Regions from separate parts of the Micromonospora sp. WMMD882 genome, predicted to be linked through region 3. Evidence: riboswitches for the same ligand, from Rfam matches in the RefSeq annotation. Region 3 holds a riboswitch; each other region holds the start of a gene.
What was found. Region 3 has a riboswitch for cyclic di-AMP ahead of O7606_RS16235 (hypothetical protein). Riboswitches for the same ligand answer to the same signal wherever they lie in the genome.
Positions count from the first base shown of each region.

Region 1: it holds a riboswitch for cyclic di-AMP, as region 3 does, so the genes downstream of both, O7606_RS09860 (C39 family peptidase) here and O7606_RS16235 (hypothetical protein) in region 3, are expected to answer to the same signal.
Region 2: it holds a riboswitch for cyclic di-AMP, as region 3 does, so the genes downstream of both, O7606_RS27295 (hypothetical protein) here and O7606_RS16235 (hypothetical protein) in region 3, are expected to answer to the same signal.

Region 1 is NZ_CP114903.1:2,466,343-2,473,357, reverse strand. It holds gene O7606_RS09875 (acyltransferase) at 1-222, shown strand, start outside; gene O7606_RS09870 (hypothetical protein) at 233-715, shown strand; gene O7606_RS09865 (hypothetical protein) at 844-1,623, shown strand; cyclic di-AMP (ydaO/yuaA leader) riboswitch at 2,047-2,187, shown strand; gene O7606_RS09860 (C39 family peptidase) at 2,190-3,035, shown strand; gene O7606_RS09855 (CDP-glycerol glycerophosphotransferase family protein) at 3,023-4,714, opposite strand; gene O7606_RS09850 (bifunctional cytidylyltransferase/SDR family oxidoreductase) at 4,750-6,276, opposite strand; gene O7606_RS09845 (ABC transporter ATP-binding protein) at 6,491-7,015, opposite strand, start outside.
Region 2 is NZ_CP114903.1:6,297,145-6,304,159, reverse strand. It holds gene O7606_RS27305 (AAA family ATPase) at 1-1,342, shown strand, start outside; gene O7606_RS27300 (cation diffusion facilitator family transporter) at 1,651-2,565, shown strand; cyclic di-AMP (ydaO/yuaA leader) riboswitch at 2,720-2,851, shown strand; gene O7606_RS27295 (hypothetical protein) at 2,856-3,953, shown strand; gene O7606_RS27290 (5'/3'-nucleotidase SurE) at 4,228-5,061, shown strand; gene O7606_RS27285 (STAS domain-containing protein) at 5,126-5,494, opposite strand; gene O7606_RS27280 (hypothetical protein) at 5,860-6,003, shown strand; gene O7606_RS27275 (hypothetical protein) at 6,161-6,568, shown strand; gene O7606_RS27270 (maleylpyruvate isomerase N-terminal domain-containing protein) at 6,641-7,015, opposite strand, start outside.
Region 3 is NZ_CP114903.1:3,884,720-3,891,734, forward strand. It holds gene O7606_RS16205 (copper ion binding protein) at 1-32, opposite strand, end outside; gene O7606_RS16210 (metal-sensitive transcriptional regulator) at 121-417, shown strand; gene O7606_RS16215 (hypothetical protein) at 503-973, shown strand; gene O7606_RS16220 (hypothetical protein) at 1,308-1,721, shown strand; partial or broken gene O7606_RS16225 (DivIVA domain-containing protein) at 1,766-1,828, shown strand; gene O7606_RS16230 (YibE/F family protein) at 2,202-3,497, shown strand; cyclic di-AMP (ydaO/yuaA leader) riboswitch at 3,694-3,825, shown strand; gene O7606_RS16235 (hypothetical protein) at 3,829-4,845, shown strand; gene O7606_RS16240 (carbonic anhydrase) at 4,912-5,595, opposite strand; gene O7606_RS16245 (helix-turn-helix domain-containing protein) at 5,791-6,135, shown strand; gene O7606_RS16250 (hypothetical protein) at 6,389-6,802, shown strand.

The DNA.
Region 1 (7,015 bases), 1.4 Mb from region 3:
CTGTACCGCGGGGTGGAGACCCCGATGATGCGCCTGCTGGCGTCGCGCCGCCGCCGCGTGTCGACGGCCGGCCCGACGCCGCCCCCCGACACGGCGTCGACCCCCCACACCGGAGCGGCCCCCCACCCGGAGTCGGCCCCCGACACGGCTTCCGAGCCCGGGGCCGGCGGGTCGGTGGCCGACACGCCCGCCGTCGACGCGGGCGCCCGTCGGCCGGGGTAATCTGCTCCTCGTGCTCCCCGTCGCGTTCGACCGCCCCCGGTGGTGGTCGGCGCGCCGGGCGTTCCGGCTCCTCACCGGCCTGGCCGTGGCGGTGGCCCTGGCGCTGAGCGGTGGCCTCGCCACCGGCGGCCCGTCGGGCTGGTCCGGGGCCGCTCCCGCGCCGACGCGCCAGGCGCTCAGGCTCGAACCCGCGCCGCCCACCGGCCCGACCGTCGGGCCGACCCGGGGCTGGTCGGCCCCACCCGGCAACGTGCCCGTCCCCGCCGTCCCGGCCGCTGGCGTTCCCGGCGCGACCGCCGCCCGCGGCGCCGCCCCGGTGGCCGGTTTCCGCTGGTCCGGGGCCACCGACCGGGACGAGCGCGCGGCGCGGCGGTCCGCCGGCCCGACCGGCGGCGGGTCCGGCGCCCCGGCCGCCACCGAGCACGCCCCGGTCCGTCCGCTGGTCGGCGGGACACCGGGCGTCGCCGGTCCGCGCGCGCCGCCGCCGGGCTGAGCCGTCCGCCCGGTGACCCGCCCCGGGCCGGACGATCCGACGACCTCACCCCGCACGTGCCCGACGGCGGCCCGCCCGCGCCGGCGGTCGTGCGATCCGCCCGCTCCCTGTTCCGTGAGGTGCCGACGATGGACGTCGTTCTCTACGAGTTCCTGATCGATGTGCCCCGGGCGGCCGCCATCTGGTCCGCCCTGCTCGTGCTCGCCCTGTCCGTGCTCACCGTCCTGGTCGCCCGGCCGGAGCGGGATCCGGCCCGGCTGCCGGCTGTCCCTGCGTCGGCCGGGTCCCCGGCGGCTGCCCCGACCCCCCGGCCCGATCCGGCGGACCTGCGCCGGTACGCCGAGGAGGTGGCCGTCGCGGCGACCGGCGCGGCGCAGTCGGCCCGACGCCGACGCGCCGACTGGCTGACCGCCCAGGAGCAGGTCGAGCGGGCCTGGCAGGCGTACGACGAGGCGGAGACCGCCGCCCGCCGGTTCGTCGGTTCCGCCGCGCTGCCCGCCCCGCGTGCGCCGCGCACCCCGGCCGAGTACGCGGCCCGGGAACGGTACCTGCACCGGGCCGCGATGGCCGCGTACTGGCAGGGTGACCTGTCGGTGCGGCACCTCAGCGACGTGTTCGCCCACCGGCACGGCTGGGACCCCCGGCTGCACCCGGCCGAGCAGGAGGCCGTGCTGCACCGGGTGGTCCGTGACCTGCGCCGCGCCGAGTACCGTGCGGTCGCCGAGCGGGAGCGGGTGGCCTGGCACCACGCCGAGGTGGCGGCCACCGCCGCCCGGAGCCTGGCCGAGGAGGCGTACGTCGCCGCGGAGCGGCTCCGGGCGGCGATCCGGCCGGCGCCGGTCACGCCCCGGCTGGTCCCGGCGACGGCCCGCGGCGCCGCCCGCTGGCGTCCCGCGCGGGTGGGTTGACCACCCGCACAGCCGCCCCCGCCGCCCCCGCCCGCCCGGCCGCCCCTGGCGTCCGACCTTGCCGGGTGGCCGCCTCCTGCCGTACACGGCGTGGCCGGGTCGCCGATGCCGGCGCTGGGACGTCGTCGGGGCGGAGTGTGACCGGATCGTGACGTCGATCCGGGACTCCGGTCGGGGCGGGACCTTCGACGCCGGTCGTCCCGTTCTGCGCCGACTGACCCGGGGCCATTGCGGCAGTGGCGTCCCGTTATGACCCGGCGACACCGGAAAAACTGTCTGTCCCATTGAGTGGCGTCAGCGTGGGAACGGCCCGGAGTGTCGTCGTCGGACGCGTGTTTACGCAGCTCAGCACGCTTGGCAGCGGAATATGTGAGCACTAGTGTCGGCCCGTCCGGCACGGTTGAAGATCGCAGAGGGCGACGCCGCGCCGACCCGCCTAATCGTGACCACGAACCGGGGACCCATCCGCATGTGGGGTGAATCCGCCGGGCTCCGGCCCGGTGGTAGGGCGAACTTCCCGCCCGAATCCGTCAGCTAACCCGGTAGGCGGCTCCGGAAGGATCCCCATGACACCCCCCTTCAACCGCCAGACGCTCGCCCGCCGCCCCTACCGGGTGGCCGTGTCGGCCGCCGTGCTGGTGGCGGCGTCCACGGCAGGCGTGCTGCTCACCCGCCCGGACGCGCCGGCCCGGCAGGACGACACCGTCGCCACCGCCGAGGTGCGCCCGACCCCGGCGGCCAGCGGGTCGACCACGCCGGCCGCTCCCGTGCCGGTCAGCCCGTCGGCGTCGGCCAGCGACCCGGCCCGGCCCGGCGCGTCCGCCCGACCGTCGGCCCGGCGGGCGGCGGCCACCGCGTCGCCGGACCCGGACCTGTCGGCCAGCCCCACCCCGGCGAAGCCGCCGTCGACGAAGGTGCTCGACGTCGCCTACCAGGCGCAGACCACCTACTACTACTGCGGCCCGGCGGCCACCCGGATCGCGCTGACCGCCCGGGACGTCGTCCGCAGTCAGGACGACCTGGCCCGGCGGCTGAACACCACGACGTCCGGCACCAACTCGGCGGCCGACACCACCCGCGTCCTCAACGACCTGGTCGGCCGGGACGCCTACCGGACCCGCACCATCCCGGGCGGCGCGGCCACGACGGCCCAGACCGACCGGCTCCGGGCCGACGTGGTCCGGGCCGTCGGCAACGGGTACGCCCCGGTGGTGAACATCGCCGGCTCGGTCACCGACGTCGACGGCGGATGGCACTCGTACCCCGGCGGCCACTACGTGACAGTGGTCGGCTACCGGGCCGACGGCCGGACCGTCAAGATCGCCGACCCGGCGGACCCGGCCGCCGCGTCGTACTGGGTGACCGTCGACGTCCTCGCCGACTGGATCGCCACCCGCGGCTACTCGGCCTGACCCCGGCCGGCCGGGACCGGGGGCCGCTGGGCGGGCACGGTGGGCGTGCCCAGGTGCGCGCGGGCGGCCGACAGGAACCCCTCGGCGTACGACTCGACGGGGAAGTCGCCCAGGTAGTGGGTGCGCGTCGCCCAGCGGGCCCCGGCCAGCGGGTCGTCGCCGAGCAGCCGGTCCAGCACCCCGTCCACGTCGGCCAGGTCCCGCCGCAGCACGTAGCCGGACCGGGCCAGTGGGAACCGCGCGGTGAACTCGTCGCCGTCCGCGCCCATGTCGGTCACCACGTACGGCTTGCCGGAGTACAGGTAGTCGGAGATCACCCCGGACACGTCGGAGACCAGCGCGTCGGACCGGTTGACGCAGTCGACCAGGCTCAGCGTCCGACTGGCCTCGACGCCCCAGACGTGCGGCCGTCCGGTGCGGGAGCGGTCCGCCGCGAGCAGCTCGGTGACCCGGGCGAGCTGCCGCGCCGACGCCGGGTTCTGCGCGGTGTACGGGTGGGCGCGCAGGATCACCGTCGCGCCCCGGGCCAGCAGCCGGCCCACCAGCGCCTCGGCCACCGGCAGCGAGCAGTAGTCGGCGTCGGCGTGGTGGCCCGTCCAGGTCGGCGTGTACAGCACCGTCGGTTCGGCCGGCGGGGTCAGCGGCGGTCGGCGTACCTCGATCGCCTCGACCTGGGGGCGGCCGACGATGACGAACTTCTCCGCCGGGATGCGCACCCCGGCGCGGGCGTACCTGTCGATCGCGGCCTGCCCGGCGACGAAGTTCTTGTCGAAGATCGCGGTGACCGGGTTGGCGCTGGGCGCCTTGTCGCTGTCGCCGTGGTGGATCTGGATGTGGGTGAGCTGGGTGAACCGGACGCAGTGCGCGTTCTTCGCGCCGTGGTTGACGTAGAACGCCACCTTCAGGCTCGACGTCAGCGTCTCGTCCATCGCCTTCAGCGTCGGGCAGTACACCACCGGGGCGCGGGTGGCCGCCGCGATCGGGGCCAGGAACTCCGGCTCGCGCAGCAGCACCAGGAACGGCCGGCCGATCCGCTCCAGGTACGGCAGCCACATGGTGACCTGGTACTCCGAGCCGGGCGGGGCGGAGAAGTACAACAGGAACTCCGGCTGGTGCTCGCGCAGCGCGCGGGTCACCGGGCTGGCCGCCGCCGACGGGCGGAACCGCCGCCGGGCCAGTCGCAGCCCGACCACCCCGGCCAGCGCGCCGACGAGCAGGCTCACCAGCAGCGCGTACCAGGTGGGCAGGGCCAGCAGCGCGCCGAGCGCGACCGCCGCGACCAGCGCCGGGACGGCGACGCCGACGTGCCCGGCGGTCAGCCCGGCCCGCACCGGCAGGTTCGCGACGCGGATCTCCAACCCGCCGGCGGCGCGCAGCGGCCCGTCCAGCAGCACCAGGGCCAGCAGCGTCAGCCCGGCGGCGGCCAACGCCGGGTCGAAGCCGGCGTCCAGGCGACGGGCGTACCCGATCAGGACGCCCGCCGCGACCAGCACGGACTCGGCGGCCAGGTCGGCGCCGGGGCGGACCCGCCGTTCCCACGCCCCGGCCCCGAGGGCGGCCACCGCGAGCAGCAGCCCCGGCACGGTCGCGCCGGTCAGCAGCAGGACGAGGAAGGCCAGCACCGCCAGGCCCACGGTGAGGACCCGGGCGAGCAGCTTCCGGACCAGGGTGCCACGCATGTCGCCGACTTCTCCTGACTGGTACGGGATCGGGGTCAGCCGGCCGACGGCACGGCGGGACGGTCCGGGTCGGCCTGACCGGGCAGACGTTCCGGGTCGGTCCGGGCGGGCGGCGTCGGCTCGTCGGCGTCCCGGCGGACGTCGACGACCTGGCCGGTGAGGTCGGACAGCAGCACGTCCAGCGAGGCGCGGGCCACCGTCTCCGCGGCGAGCAGGGTGTGGCCGGGCTCCGCCCCGAACGCCCGCACGCGCATCGGGGTGGCGGTGCGTTCCGGGTTGACGCAGTTGACCCGTACGCCGAGCTCGGCCCACTCGTCGGCGAGCGCCTGGGTGAGGTTGACCAGCGCGGCCTTGGTCGCCGAGTAGAGCGCGTACCGGGCCCGTCCCCGGGTGTACGAGCTGGACGTGTAGAGCAGCAGTTGCCCCTTCGTCTGCCGCAGGTACGGCAGGGCGTGCCGGGCGACGGTGACCGGCCCGACGAAGTTGACCTGGAGCAGCCGGTCGATGGTGTCCTGGTCCATCTCGGCCAGGGCGCCCTTCTCCAGGATCCCGGCGGCCACCACCACGTGGTCGATCCGGCCGGTGGCCTCGTAGGCGGCGGTCAGCGCGGCCCGTACGTCGGCGTCCCGCTCCACGTGGGTGCCGGTGGTGGAGCGGCTGACCGGGAAGACCTGCGCGCCGTGCCGGCGGGCCAGCTCGGTCAGCTCGTGCCCGATGCCGTAGCTGCCGCCGAACACCACCAGGGTGCGGCCGGTCAGCTCCTCGGTGTAGCGGGCCTGGTCGACCAGGCGCGGGGCGCGGGCGGCGGCGAGCTGGAAGAGCTTGTCCACCAGGTGCACGTCCACCGGGTGGGTGACCTTGATGTTCTCGTCCGCCCCGTCGATCACCCGGATCGGCACCTCGGGCAGGTAGCGCAGCACCACCCCGCAGTCGTCGGTGGCGGCGAAGCGCGGGTCGTCGGCGGCCCGCCGGTACGCCTCGCGGATGGTGGGGGAGCGGAACGCCTGCGGGGTCTGCCCGCGGCGCAGCCGCGCCCGGACCGGAATGCCGGTGATGCAGTCGTCGTCGTCCACCTCGATGATGGTGTCCGCCGAGGGGATCGCCACGTCCACCGCCGAGTACGTCCAGAGCGCGTTCACGCACTCCCGGACGATCCGGCCGCTGACCAGGGGGCGGACCGCGTCGTGGAAGAGCACGTTGCAGTCGTCGGGGCCGATGGCGGCCAGCGCCAGCCGGGTGGTGTCGCTGCGGGTCTCCCCGCCGGCGAGGACCTGGCGGACCTTGCGGAAGCCGGCGGCGTCGAGGATGCGCCGGGCCTCGTCGACGTACCCGGGGGCCATCAGCACCAGGATGTCGTCGATCTCGGGGGCCGCCTCGAACACCGCCACGGTGTGCTCGATGATCGGCTTACCGGCGATCTTGACGAGCTGTTTGGGGATGCCCAGCCCGACCCGGGCGCCGGTCCCGCCGGCCAGCACCACCGCCACCGTCCGGGTCGGCCGCCACGGGGCCGCCGGGTCGGGGCCGACGGCGTCGGTCTGGGACGGGGGGTGCTGCGTCATCGCCGATCCTCACTGATCCACGGGTGGTCGGGCCCGACCGGGCGGGCGGCTTAGACCTTAGCGCCGCCCCGGAACGCGACCGCCCCCCGGTGTTCACCGGGGGGCGGGGCGGGCGACACCGTCCCGTCACGAAGGCGGGACGCTACTTCTTCACGAAGGCGGGACGCTACTTCTTCACGAAGGCGGGACGCTACTTCTTCACGAAGGCGGGACGCTACTTCTTCATGAACTCGTTGTACGCCGCGACCACCTGGTCGGTGGGGCCGTCCGCCCGGATCACCCCGGACTCCAGCCAGATCGACCGCTCGCAGGTGTCCCGGATGGTGCCGATGGCGTGGCTGACCAGGAACACCGTGCCGGCCTCGGCGCGCAGCTCGCGGACCCGCTGCTCGCTGCGCCGCCGGAACCGGGCGTCACCGGTGGCCAGCGCCTCGTCGATCAGCAGCACGTCGTGCTTCTTCGCGGCGGCGATGGAGAACCGCAGCCGGGCCGCCATGCCCGAGGAGTACGTCCGCATCGGCAGCGAGCCGAAGTCGCCGCGCTCGTTGATCCCGGAGAACTCGATGATCTGCGGCACGAGCCGGCGCACCGCCGGCGGGGACATGCCCATCGCCAGGCAGCCCAGCGCCACGTTCCGTTCCCCGGAGAGGTCGTTGAGCAGGGCGGCGTTGACGCCGAGCAGGGACGGCTGGCCCTGGGTGTAGATCGCGCCCCGGTTCACCGGCATCAGCCCGGCGAT
Region 2 (7,015 bases), 2.4 Mb from region 3:
CCTGCGCTCGTTGGGCACGCTCTTCCCGGGGCTGTCGGCCACCCGTACCGACCCGCCGGACGTGGCGGCCGTGAAGGGCTCGCTGCGGATGCGACGGGTGCTGGAGCGGGCGTCCCGGGACGCCCCGCCGGACGGCCCGCCGGAGTTCCGGCTGCTCTACCGGGGGCAGTTGCTCCGGCTGGGCCGGGGCGAGTTGGACGCGATCCGGGCCCGGGCGCTGCCCCGGGGCGCACGGCGCAACGAGGCTCGCCGCGCCGGCTTCGACGGGATCTTCGCCGCGCTCTGGTCCCAGGCCCGCAAGCTGGGCATCGTCGGGCTGCCGACGCAGCGCGCCTTCGAGGACGAGCTGGCCGAGCGGACCGAGTTCCGGGAGTTCCTCAAGGCGTGGTGGCCGCGCCTGCACCCGCGTCACGTGCTCGGCTGGCTGACCCGGCCGGAGCGGCTGCGCGCGTACGCCGGGGGGATCCTCTCCGCGGCGGAGATCCGGGCGCTGACGGCGGCCTGGCGGACCCTGGACAGCGACGGCCTGACCATCGCGGACGTCGCGCTGCTCGACGAGCTGGACACCCTGCTCGGCCAGCCGATGCGACCGGCCCGCCGGCAGCGTGACCCGTTCCAGCTCGCCGGCGGGGTACGCGAGTTGAGCACCTTCGCCGACCGGCAGCGCGCCCAGCGGGCGGCGGCCCGGGAGCGTCCGGCCGACTACCGGGACTACGCGCACGTGGTGGTGGACGAGGCGCAGGACGTGTCGCCGATGCAGTGGCGGATGCTGGGCCGGCGGGGCCGGCTGGCGTCCTGGACGGTGGTCGGCGACCCGGCGCAGACCGCGTGGACCGGTGACCCGGCGGAGCTGACCCGGGCCCGGGACCAGGCGCTGGGCCGGCGCAAGCGGCACGAGTTCACGTTGACCACCAACTACCGCAACTCGGCGGAGATCTTCGCGGTCGCGGCGGCCGAGATCCGTACGGTGCATCCGGATCTGCCGCTGCCGACGGCGGTCCGGTCCACCGGGGTGCCGCCGGTGGCGTTGCGGACGTCGGCGGCGGAGTTGGCCGCCCGCACGGTCGAGGCGGTCGCCGCGCTGCTGGCGGAGGTGGCCGGCACGGTCGGGGTGATCACTCCGGTGCCGCGTCGGGACGAGGTGGCCGGCTGGCTGACCGGGCTGGCCTCGCCCCGGCTCCAGGTGGTGACCAGCCTCCAGGCCAAGGGCATGGAGTACGACGGGGTGGCGCTGGTCGCGCCGGGTGAGATCCGGGCCGAGCCGGGTTCGGGGGTACGGACCCTCTACGTGGCCCTGTCCCGCGCCACCCAGCGACTGACCACCATCGATCCAGTCGACTGAGTCCGACTGGCCCGGAGAAGGGGCCGGGGCCGGACGCGGGGCCGGGGCATGATGGGGCCGGGGCATGGTGTTCTTTTTGCTTCCTTTGCTCTGCACCCACCGACGCGTCAGTCACGACGCGTAGCCGGCGCGTGCACGGGTGCAGAGCAAAGGGCAAACCGCGGTCCGACTTGGTCCGGCACGGTCCGGCACGGCGCAGCCCGGCACGGTCCGGCACGGCGCAGCCCGGCACGGCGTGGGTCACTTGCACACATAGCGATGTGAACATACATTGGATCCGGTCCGACACAGGGACGGAGGGTGTGGGCGTGGGCGCAGGTCATGACCACCACGGTGGGATCGCGAACGCCGCGCGGCGGCACACCGGCCGGTTGTGGACGGCGTTCGCGCTGCTCGCCGGGCTGATGGTGGTGGAGGCGGTGACCGCGCTCGGCACCGGCTCGCTCGCCCTGCTCTCCGACGCCGGGCACATGTTCACCGACGTGCTCGGCATCGGCATGGCGCTCGCCGCGATCACCGCAACCCGGCGGGCCGGACGGGATCCGCAGCGCACCTTCGGGCTCTACCGGCTGGAGGTGCTCGCCGCCCTGGCCAACGCCGTCCTGCTCTCCGGGGTGGCGGTCTACGTGCTGGTCGAGGCGGTCCGCCGGTTCGGCGACCCGCACGAGGTGGTCACCGGCCCGATGCTGGTGGTGGCGACGCTCGGCCTGCTGGCGAACCTGGTCGCGTTCGGCCTGCTGCGCGAGGGGGCCAGGGAGAGCATCAACCTGCGCGGGGCGTACCTGGAGGTGGTGGCCGACCTGCTCGGGTCGGTGGGGGTGATCGCCGCCGCGCTGGTCATCATGGCGACCGACTGGTGGTGGGCGGACCCGCTGGTGGCGGTGGCGATCGGCGCGTTCATCCTGCCGCGCACCTGGCGGCTGGCCCGGGCCGCGCTGCGGATCCTGGTGCAGGCCGCCCCCGAGCACCTGCAGGTGGACGCCGTCCGGGACCGGCTCGGCACGGTGCCGGGCGTGGTCGAGGTGCACGACCTGCACGTGTGGACGCTCACCTCCGGGATGGAGGTCGCCTCCGCCCACCTGACCATGGAGCCCGACGCGGAGGTCGGCTCGGTGCTGGCCGCCGCGCGGGCCGCGCTGCACGAGGACTTCCACATCGAGCACGCCACGTTACAGGTCGAGCCCACTGCGTCACCCGGGGCGTGTGGTCGAGTTGAGTGGTAATTAGGGCAGGCTTAAATCTGGGAGAGTATTGTCCGGATTATGCCAGTTTTGCGGATGTCGTCTCCCGGAGGCAGGGTGGCCTGCGCTGCCGCCGGGGCGTCGGCTTCGGTAGTCTCGGATCCGGTCACCGCCGGGCGGCGCCCATCGGCGCCTGCGGAGACCGTCGCCTAATCGCCAGTCAGGGCGAGCCGGGGAACCATGTTCATGGGGTGCATCCGCGTCCGCGGTAGGGATCTTCCGTCCCGAACCCGTCAGCTAACCCGGTCGGCGGCTGACGGAAGGACACTTTCATGCCAGTAGTGGCACCCGTACGACGTAACGCCGCCCGGATGGTGGCGCTGATCGCCGCGACGCTCGCCCTCGGCGTCGCCGTCACCCCGGTGGCGGTGGTTCCCGCCGCGGCGGCCCCACCGCTGGCGGCGAAGGCGCCCGGCGACGACCCGGAGGGCGGCACCCCGGCGCTGCGGGCCCAGTTGGAGGCGGCCAGCAAGGGCTGGCTGGACGCCAAGAAGGCGCTGGACGGCTCGATCGGCCGGCAGCGGAAGCTCGACGAGCAGCTCAAGACGATCGAGGCCGACCTGGTCGTCCGGGACCGGAAGGTCGGCGCGCTGGCCGGCGTGGCGTACCGCAGCGGTCGGCTCGGGCCGGTCTCCGCGCTGCTGCAGAGCGACTCGCCGGAGAACTTCCTGGACCGGGCCGCCGCGCTGGACGCGGTCGCCGCCAACGAGGACCGCGAGCTGCGCGGCCTGCTCGCCACCCGGGACCAGGCCAACCAGGCGAAGACCGCGCTGGCCAAGGAGATCGCCGAGCAGCGCAAGCAGGTCGAGGTGATGGCGAAGCGCAAGCAGCAGGCCGAACGGGCCCTGACGGTGGCCGCCGCGCAGAACAACGCCGCGCCCAAGGCCAGTGGCGGCGGCAACAGCGGCGGCAACGGGTCGTCGTCGTCCGGGGCCGCCACGGCCAAGCCGGCACCGCGCAACTCCGACGGCTCGTGGCCCCGGGAGTCGTGCAGCGTGAACGACCCGACCCCCGCCGACGGCTGCGTCACCCCCCGGACGCTGCACGCGCTCAACCAGGCGAAGTCGGCAGGCTTCACCCGCTACGTCTCCTGCTACCGCTCCGGCGGCTCCGGCGAGCATCCCAAGGGCCGGGCCTGCGACTTCGCCGCCCAGAAGAACGGCTTCGGCGGAGACGCCACCGGCGGTGACCGCACCTACGGCAACAACCTCGCGGCGTACTTCGTCAAGAACGCCGACCGCCTCGCCGTGCTGTACGTGATCTGGTACCGGCAGATCTGGCTGCCGAGCAGCGGCTGGAAGTCGTACAGCGGCGCCAACGGCGACCCGTCCAGCGACCACACCAACCACGTGCACCTGTCGGTCTACTGACGCCGTCCGCCCCGGTCCGCCGCCGGCTTCCCCGAGAAGCGGCGGGCCGCGGCCCGGTCCACCGCCCCGCCGGCGTCGCGGCGGGTCCGGCCCGCCGGCCGCGGCCGGCGAAAGAGGTCGCATGACGGGCCCGGGGCGGGGAATCCGGCCGCGCGAGCGGACGAGAGGTGGGCACCGGCGTGGACGTCCCCGACAGGCACGTGCCGGCCCCGGCCGGTGACCACCGGCAGACGCCGACCAGTCCCAGCGGGGCGGCCGACCGGACGGTCGGACGATGAGCCTGCGGGTGCTGGTCACCAACGACGACGGCGTCACCGCGCCGGGGCTGGCCCGGCTCGCCGGGGAAGCCGTCGACCGGGGGCTGGACGTGGTGGTGGCCGCCCCGTTGGAGGAGGCCAGCGGGGCGAGCGCGGCGATGACGGCGGTGGAGCACGAGGGGCACGTGGTGGTGCGGGAGCAGCCGCTGCCCGAGCTGCCGGACGTGCCCGTCTACGGGGTCGCCGGCTCCCCCGGCTTCGTCGTGTTGATCGCCGTGCGCGGGGCGTTCGGGCCACCGCCGTCGGTGCTGCTCGCCGGGGTCAACCGGGGCGCGAACGTCGGCCGGGCGGTGCTGCACTCCGGCACGGTCGGCGCGGCCTTCACCGCCGCCGCCAACGGCTGCCGGGCGATGGCGGTCTCGCTGGACGTGCCCCCGTCCGCCGGAGCCGTCGCCGGCGGCCCGGCCGGGAACCCGGCCATGCGGGTACGGGACGTCGGGCGGCACTGGTCCACCGCCGCCCGGGTGGCGCTGGACCTGCTGCCCCGGCTCACCGGCGGCCCGGTGGAGAGCGTGCTCAACGTGAACGCCCCGGATCTGCCGTACGAGCGGCTGCGTGGGGTGCGTCGGGCCGCCCTGGCGAGCTTCGGCCAGGCGCAGATGACCGTCGCCGAGACCGGCCACGGGTACCTGCGTACCGCCCTGACGGCGCCGGAACAGGTCGTGCAGCCCGGTACCGACCTGTTCTGGCTGGCCGAGGGGTACGCGTCGGCGACCGCGATCCGCGCGGTCACCGAGGTGTCGGACGTGGACCTGTCCGGGCTCAGCGGCGAGGCGTGGCGGCCGACCTGACGGCACGCCACGGGTTGCCCCACCGGCCTGTCGGCACGCTCACGGCCGGCTGGCAGCGGGCCGGTCAGCCGCCGGGCAGCACCTCGGGCTCGGGAGCGGCGGCGCCGGCGAAGTACGGCTCCGGAGCGCCGAAGAGACCGAGCAGGCCGGTCACCCAGAGCTGACGGTGCACGAACCGGCTCGGCTCGGTGACGACGAGCTTCACCCCGCTCACCTCGGCGGTCTGGAAGCCTGCGACCATCGCGCTGATGCCGACGGAGTCGATGAAGGTGACCAGCCTCATGTTGAGCTCGATGCGCTTCGGGCGGCCCTTGGCCAGCACCTCGACGACGGCTTCGCGTACCTCGTAGGCGGTGTCGACGTCGATCTCCCCACGCGGGGAGATCTGGACGACGCCACCGGACAGGACCGACTTCACAATCGACAGGCTCACGCGAGCACCTCCACTCGCCCGTCATCGGGCGCCTCATCAGTACGCGGGCCGCGACCGAGAGTATTCCTCCGACCGCCTCGGTCGCCACCCCCGGGGATGAGCAATTCGTGGATCAGGGCGGGCTGGATCACCCTTATCCGAAATTTTCCCCTCATCTGTGCCGGACGCTCGTTCCCGGGCACGGAACGTCCGCCGACCAAGAGTAACCGTCGATCGTCGACGCCGGGCGCACCCACCGGACCGGCGTGCCCCCGCTCACCCGGCGCCGGCCGGTCGGGCCCGCGCGGCGGGACGTGGTCGGCGCGTTGCCGGGCGGGCCTAGCATCGACACCGGGATCGACCCAGCGGCGACGAAGGGATCCACCATGATCAAGAGACTGCTCGGGCTGGCCGGTGTCGGCGCCCTGCTCGCCCTCGTGCTGGCCTGCGGCTTCGGCGGCGCGGGTGACGACGACGATGACGACGATGACGACTTCGCCCGCGGCACGGCCGTCGTCACGCTACGCTGACCGTCCGCTGCCGGCGGTGTCGGGCCCGCCCCGACCGGGCGGGTTTGCGGTCGCGCGGGACGGGGCACCTGAACGCTGGACGGCCGGCCAGCGCCGCCGACCGTGACGCCGTGGTCCCGGTGACCGCCGGCTTCGGTACCCGAGGGAGGTAACCAGGATGTTCGGATCCACACTGCTGGAGCGCCGGAGCAGGCCCGAGCGGATCGCGGAGCAGGCGTGGCAACACCTGACATCCGCCGTGGACTCCGCCGGGAGCAGCGTGCGGGACACCGCCCGCGCCGCCCGCGCCAACGGTTTCACGTTCGCCGACGAGGCCGGTGACCTGGTCGGCTCGGCCGCCGACGAGGCCCGGCGGCGGGCCATGCACGCCTTCGACGCGCTCGCCGGCCGGCGGCCCGCCCTGCCGTGGGCGCTGCTCGTCGGCGCCGTGCTGGCCGGCGCGGCGATCGGCTGGGCGGCCGGGTCGGCGGCCCGTGCCGTCGGCTCCCGCAGCGAGCGGGACGTGGACGACATCGAGTTCGTCGACGTGGACCGGCCGAACTCGCCGGCCGGCCAGGACACCTGACGGCCCCCGACACCCGACCTGCGGCTGCGGGCCCCACCGGAACACCGGTGGGGCCCGCAGCCGTGCGGAAGCTCAGAAGACGGTGATGTCGGCCGGGGCACGTTCGGCGCGGGAGAACGCGCGCAACACCGCCGGCTGACCGTGCCGCCGGACCGAGAGCCGGGCCAGCAGCGTGAGCACCGGATCGATCACCTCGGACGGCAGCTCGGGGGTGCCCAGCCCCACGCTGACCGCCAGGTCGTCGACGTGCACGGCGATCTCCACCAGACGGGTGACCAGGAAGTCGTCCAGGGTCAGCGACCAGCCGCCCGGCGGCACGCGTACCGTCCGGTCGGCCGGCGCGTCGGCCAACCGCCCGGGCAGCTCGTCCAGGGTCGCCCCGGCCCGGGCCAGCAGCGCGGTGGGGCCCGGCGCGGCCAGCTCGTCACCGATCCGGCGGACGGCGAC
Region 3 (7,015 bases):
ATGCCCCGGACCTGGTACGTGCTGGTGACCATGGGGACTCCTCTCGTGTCAGGATACCCGCCGGGGGTATCCCGGCCACGACGCTAACATACCCCCCAGGGGTAAGCTATCCTCGGTGCCATGACCTCAGCCACGCCGATCCGGGGCTATACCGCCAGCAAGGACCAGCTACTCGCGCGCCTGCGCCGGGTGGAGGGGCAGGTCCGGGGCATCGAGAAGATGGTCGACGAGGACCGGTACTGCATCGACGTGCTCACCCAGATCTCCGCCATCCAGGCGGCCCTCGACAAGGTCGCCCTCGGCCTGCTCGACGGCCACGCCCGGCACTGCCTGCACGAGGGGGCCGCCGAGGGTCGCGCCGACGAGATGGCCAGCGAGATGATGGCCGCCGTGGGTCGCCTCATGAAGCGCGGCTGACCGCGCGCCACCCGGCCCGACCGGGAGGGTCGCACTAAACTCGCGGCTGCCCGAACTGCCCGGCACGGTGGGAACCGGAGAGTCCATGCAGGTGATCGCCGCCCTCGACGTGATCGAGGCGCTACTGCGCGCCAGCGCGCACCCCGATTTCCAGAACATCGGGCGGTACGGCGCCGACACCGCTGCCGGCGGCAGCTCGCCGCCCGGAGTGAAGGTCACCCACCAGTCCGGTTCGGCCACGATGATCTGGGCCACGGCGGCGAAGCCCGAGGCCGCCACCGTCGCCCTGCCGCCCGAGATGCCACCGCCGCCGCAGCGCGTACAGCGCATGGTGTCGTTCGCCGTCCAACTCTTCGACGCCGCCCGGCCCGCCGCGTTCACCACCTGGGAGCCCTGCAAGTACCCCGGTGTGCACATCTCGCCCGCCGGCCTACGGATCACCGCCTCGGACGGCTCCAAGATCCACCTTCGGGTGACCAACGCCGCCGGCGCCGCCCGGGAACCCGACAAGGACCCCCACCCGGACTACCAGTTCCCGGCAGAAGTGCGGTCGTGACCACGCCCACCCGGGCCCACGTCCCCACCGACCCGCCTCCCCCCTCCGGACACCCGCCTCCCCCCTCCGGACACCCGCCCCGGCCCTGCCCGGACACCCACCTCGGCCCTGCCCGGACGCCCACCCAGGGATCCGGCTCCGCCCGTCGCCATCCGACGACCGCCGCCCAGCCCCACGGTGCCACTTCTCTCACCCGCTCACCCGCTCACCCGCTCACCGGAGATCTTGGACACTTACCTCTCTATTTCGACGGTAATTGTCCAAGATCTCCAACACTCACAAGCAGCGCGAAGATCAACCACAAAGTTGATCTTCGGGTCCGATAAGAACACGGGTGGCCCGGCCCGGCGCGGGCGGCCCGGCGCGGGCGGCCCGGCGCGGCGCGGAACTGGCGCTCGACCTCGTCGACGAGGCGGAACGGCTGCTCGGGCTGGGCGTCCAACGGCTGCGCGACGGGCCAGGCCGGCGGGCGGGCGGCGGTGACCTGAGCGCCACCCTGGCCATGGTCGCCGTACGGCTGGGCGCGGCAGCCGACCGGGTCGACCGGTTCCCGCACCGGATCAGGGTCGCCGAGGAGCAGCTTCGCGCCGCGCGCCGGGACGGCCCCACCGTCGAGGCGGTCAGCCGGCAGTGGAGCGAGGCCGCCGACCAGCTCACCCGGGCCGGCGCCGTCCTCCGCGAGACCGTCGCCGCCCTGGCCGCCCCTGGTACGGCAGGACCGCCCGCCGCCCCGGGAGGGCAGTCGTGATCCATCTGACCTGGGAGCGGCTGGAGCCGTACGCGATCAGGGCCGTGCGGTTCGAGCGGCGCTGGCGGGGCCTCGCGCCGGAGCAGGTGTACGCATACCTCGACCGGGTCGCCGACGAGGTCGAACGGCTGCGCCAGCACATCCGGGCGGCGGCGAGCCGGGGTCGCTGGGTGCTGCGCCTGCCGGTTACGGTGCCCGACGAGGCGACGGCGGTCGCGTTGGCCGTCGCGCCGCGTGACTCCCTCGCCCACGTGCCTGTGTTCGACTTCGGCGCGGCCACGGTGAGCGCCGAGGACGACCAGTCGCGGCGTGCCCGGATCTGGCGTGACGTCCGCCTCCCGGACGGCGGCGGTCGGCGCATGCTGCTCCCCGGGCACGATGGGGGGGTGCCGGGGGTGAGGTGTCAGGAAGGCGCCCTTCCTTACGCTGAACCGGGCGGCGGGGCTGGCCGTACCAGTGTGCGGATCGTTTGGAGTAGTGATGGGTCACGACCACAGCAGTCCGGCCGCGCCGGCGTCGCCACGGGTGCGTCGCATCCTGATCGCGACGGTGGTGCCGCTGTTCGTGCTCAGCGTGATCGCGGCGGTGGTGCTGTGGCCCCGGGACGCCCCGGAGGTGCCCGGCGGCGCGGACGCGCCGCGCTACCACGGCACGGTCACCCGGTTGGTGACCGAGTCGTGCCCGCCGACGCCCGAGGCGCCGGAGGGCGGCGCGGGGCCGTGCGGCACGGCGACGGTGTCCGTGGACAGCGGGCCGGACGCCGGGCAGCAGGTCGAGACGCCGATCCCGGCCGGGCCGGGCGCGCCGAGGGTGGACGTCGGCGACCGGGTGGTGCTGGTCGTGTTGACCGATCCGACCGACCCGTCGGTGAGTGACTACAACATCGCCGCGCACCAGCGGGGCAAGCCGCTGATCTGGCTGGCGTTGGTCTTCGCGGTGGCGATCGTGGCGTTCGGCAGGTGGCGCGGGCTGGCCGCGCTCGGCGGGCTGGTGGTCAGCTTCGGCATCCTGCTGACCTTCGTGCTGCCCGGCATCAGCGCCGGTCAGTCGCCGCTGCCGGTGGCGGTCACCGGGGCGGCGCTGATCATGTTCGTGGTGTTGTACCTCACCCACGGGGTCAGCGCGCAGACGTCCGTCGCGGTGCTCGGCACGCTGGCCAGTCTGGTTCTCACCGGCATTCTGGGCACGCTGGCCACCGGTCTCACCCATTTGACCGGGTACGGCTCGGAGGACGCCACCACGCTGTCCATGTTCCAGGCCGACATCGACCTGCACGGCCTGTTGCTGGCCGGCATCATCATCGGGTCGCTGGGCGTGCTGGACGACGTGACGGTCACCCAGGCCGCCACGGTCACCGAGCTGGCCCACGCGAACCCGAACCTCACCCGACTCCAGCTCTACCGCGCGGCGACCCGGGTCGGCCGGGCGCACATCGCCTCGACGGTCAACACCATCGTGCTCGCGTACGCGGGCGCGTCGCTGCCGCTGCTGCTGTTGCTGACCGCCGACACCCGGGGCATGACCGAGATCCTGACCAGCGAGTTCCTCGCCCAGGAGATCGTCCGCAGCATCGTGGCGACGCTCGGCCTGATCGCCGCCGTACCGATCACCACCGGCCTGGCCGCGTTGGTGACCACCGCCGGCCGGGGTCGCGCCCCGGCCGGCCCCCGCCCGCCCCGGCCCGCCGGGGACCGGGACGAGGCGCTCGCCGCGCTGAGCGCCCCGCGCGCCACCACCGTCGAATCCGCCGACCGTCCCACGTCCTGGCCGGGCTGACCGAGGAGCACGAATACGACATGGCAGAACTCCGCAGCGTGACGATCACCCCTCGTGATCTTGATAAATGTGTCACGAGTGACGGAATCGGATTGTCAAATAGCGCTTTTGGTCGGGATCCGGACGTAGAACCAGACCGGCACTGTCGGGTAACCTCGCTGCCGGTCACCGCCACGGACGGCGCGCAGCGGCGCCAGCGGGGCCACCGCCTAATCGCCTACGGGCGAGCCGGGGAACCAGGTTCGTGGGGTGTATCCGCTTCGGCGGTAGGGGCCACTTCCGCCCCGAACCCGTCAGCTAACCCGGTCGGCGGTCGACGGAAGGGAAGACTGTGACGGCACCCCTACGCCGCTGGGCGAGACCCGCCGTGGCTGTGCTCGCCGCGCTCGCCGTGGCCCTCGGCTCCGCCGCCGCGCCAGCCGGCGCCGCCCCCGCCAACCCGTCCGGGCACGACGGCGCGCAGCCGAAGATGCTCAACGACGTGATCGAGGCGGCCAACCGCAGCTACGCGCAGGCGCAGGCGAAGCTGAACAAGTCAAAGGAACGGCAGCTCACCCTCGACCTGGAGCGGCGACGCGCCGAGAACGAGCTGAACGCGCTCACCCCCCAGGTGGCCACGATCGCCGCCCAGTCCTACCGGACGGGCCGGATCGGCGCGGCGGCCCTGCTGCTCGACACCAACAGCCCCGACTCGTTCGTCAGGCGGGTCGGCGCGCTCGACGAGATGAACCGGATCAACGCCAAGCGGATCGCCGCCGTCGCCGCCGCCAAGGACCAGGCGGACCGGGCCAAGAAGGCGCTCGACGCCGAGGTGGTCGAGCAGCAGAAACAGAACGACATCCTGCGCAAGCGCAAGACCGAGGCCGAGAAGGCGCTCGCCCTGGTCGGTGGCGTCGGCCTGACCGGCGGGTACGTCGACGCCACCTCACCGGTGGCGAAGATGGGCCCCGGGCGCGACTCCAACGGCAACTGGGCGCCGATGAGCTGCACCGAGGACGACCCGACCACCAGCGGCTGCATCACGCCCCGCACCCTCCACATGTACAAGGAGGTCAAGCGGGCCGGTTTCGACCGGTTCGTCGGCTGCTACCGGTCGGGCGGGCCGTACGAGCACCCGAAGGGGCGGGCCTGCGACTGGTCGTTGCAGAACAGCGGCTTCAGCTCCTGGGACACCCTCGACGAACGCAAGTACGGCAACAACCTCGCCGCGTTCCTGGTCCGCAACGCCGACCGGCTCGGCATCTACTACGTCATCTGGAACCGGCAGATCTGGTTCCCGTCGACCAAGTGGAGCTCGTACAGCGGCCCCTCGAACCACACCGACCACGTGCACGTGTCCCTGCTCTGACGCGCTGACCTGCGGAAAAGCCCTCCTCCGGCGTACCGGGGAGGGCTTTTCCGCGCGGGCGGACGGTCAGTGGGGGGTGGGGTCGGCCGGGGTGAGCGGGCCGGCGGCGAGGGCGTACCGGTCGTCGGCCGGCAGCGCGCGCACCACCCGGACCTCCCCGGCCGCCAACCGGTACGACATGCCGACCACCGCGCACTGCCCCAGCTCGACGGCGCGGGCCAGCGTCACCGACCGTTCCAGCAGCACCTCGACGGTGTGCGCGATGTGGATGTCGACGATGCCGTCGATGTCGTCCACGCCCTCCCGGGCGGCCCGGCGCAGGCTGGGCACCACCGCGCCGACGATCGACCCGAGGTGGCCGGGGGGCGCCGTGCCGGTGCCGTCGGCCTCGCGGGCGGCCTGCACCGCGCCGCAGGAGTCGTGCCCGAGCACCACCACCAGCGGAGTGCCCAGGACGGTCACCGCGTACTCGACGCTGCCCAGCACCTCGGCGCCGACGGTGTGCCCCGCGGTGCGTACCACGAAGAGGTCACCGAGGCCGCGGTCGAAGATGATCTCGGCGGCCAGCCGGGAGTCGGAGCAACCGACGATCACCGCGAACGGGTGCTGCCCCTGCGCCACGGCGGCCCGGTGGTCGGCGTCCTGGTTGGGGTGCCGGTTCTCGCCGGCGACGAAACGGCGGTTGCCGGCCTGCAGCTCGGCCAGCGCCTCGGCCGGGTTCGTCGGAGGCGGCTCCTTGCGAACGGTCATCTTCCCACCCCTTCGCCGGGTCGGCCCGTACGCCCCGACCCCCGGGGACGGGCACGGCTCGCCACCACGTTCACACGGAGCGCAAACTACGTCAAGATATACGTGATCTGCGTTTCAGGTGTTGACAGCTCACCGGTCCGACCGGAACTCCTCCCTGTCGAGGGGGCGGCCGGAACATGAGGGCCGGGTCATAACATGACCGTCATGGCGACGACACGCGGCGCGAGCGGGAGCCCCCGGAACTGGACGTTCCTCACCAACCACGCACACGTTCTGCTCGCCATCGCCCGCAACCCGACCGCTCGGCTCCGCGACGTCGCCGACGAGGTCGGGGTGACCGAACGCGCCGCCCAGGCGATCGTCGCCGACCTGGAGGCCGGCGGCTACCTCCAGCGGACGCGGGTCGGCCGGCGCAACGAGTACACGGTGAACCCGGCCGGGCGGTTCCGGCATCCCGCCGAGGCGTACCAGCACGTGGGAGCCCTGCTGGCCCTGTTCGCCGAGCAGCCCGACACGGATCCGGCCCTGGACCCGACCTGAGCACCGCCCCGCCCCTGGACCGACCTGAGTAACGCCCCGCCCCTGGCCTGAGCACCGCCCCGGCCCTGGCCTGGTCACCCCTCGGGCCCGGGTCCACAGTGGTCGGGTCCGCGCCGGTGGCGCGGCGACCGCCGCCCGACGTCGATGCCGATCCCGCCGATCGTCGACGCCGCCGGTCCGAAGGACACGGTGGCACCGGTCACACCAGTGCTGCGGGGAGGCGGCCACACCGCTCACGGGTTAGGTTGGAACGGTGCAGCCGTCAGCCTTCGTCCGTCCGTTGGGGCCGACGGTGCTGCGCGCGCTACGCGTCCTTTCCCGGCTGGCGATCGCCACACTGGTCTTCGCGCTGACCCTCGGCGGCGCGACGGCCGCCACAGCCGCTCCGGCCACTACAGCCGCCATTCCGGCTACTACCGGCGTGCCGTCCACTTCGGTCGCGCCCGGGGCACAGCCGACGCCGACCAGCGTGCCACGTCTGCCGCAGACCGCCGTCCGGCCGGTCGGCGCGCACCCCGGGTCCGCCGAGCAGCCGCCAGGTGTGCCCGCCGCCGGGTCGGCCGCTGTCGCCCGGTCGGTCGTCGTGCCCGCGCTGGCCCGGGTCGTGCCGCCGGCCGTCGCTCCCGGCCACGGTCCGCTGGGCCGGCGCGGTCCACCCCTCGGCTGATCCGCAGGCGTCCGCCCCACGACTGACCGTCGGCTGACCGACCTTCTGGCCGCTGACCGGCTCTCTGGCCGACTACCTGGCCGCTGGTCGGCTTTCTGTCCGCTGACCGACTGCCTGGCCGCTGGTCGGCCGATCGACGGTCGCGCCACCCGGGCCGTCGGCCGTCGCGCTGACCCTGGTCGTTCGGCCACTGCGCCGCCCGGCTGCCGGATC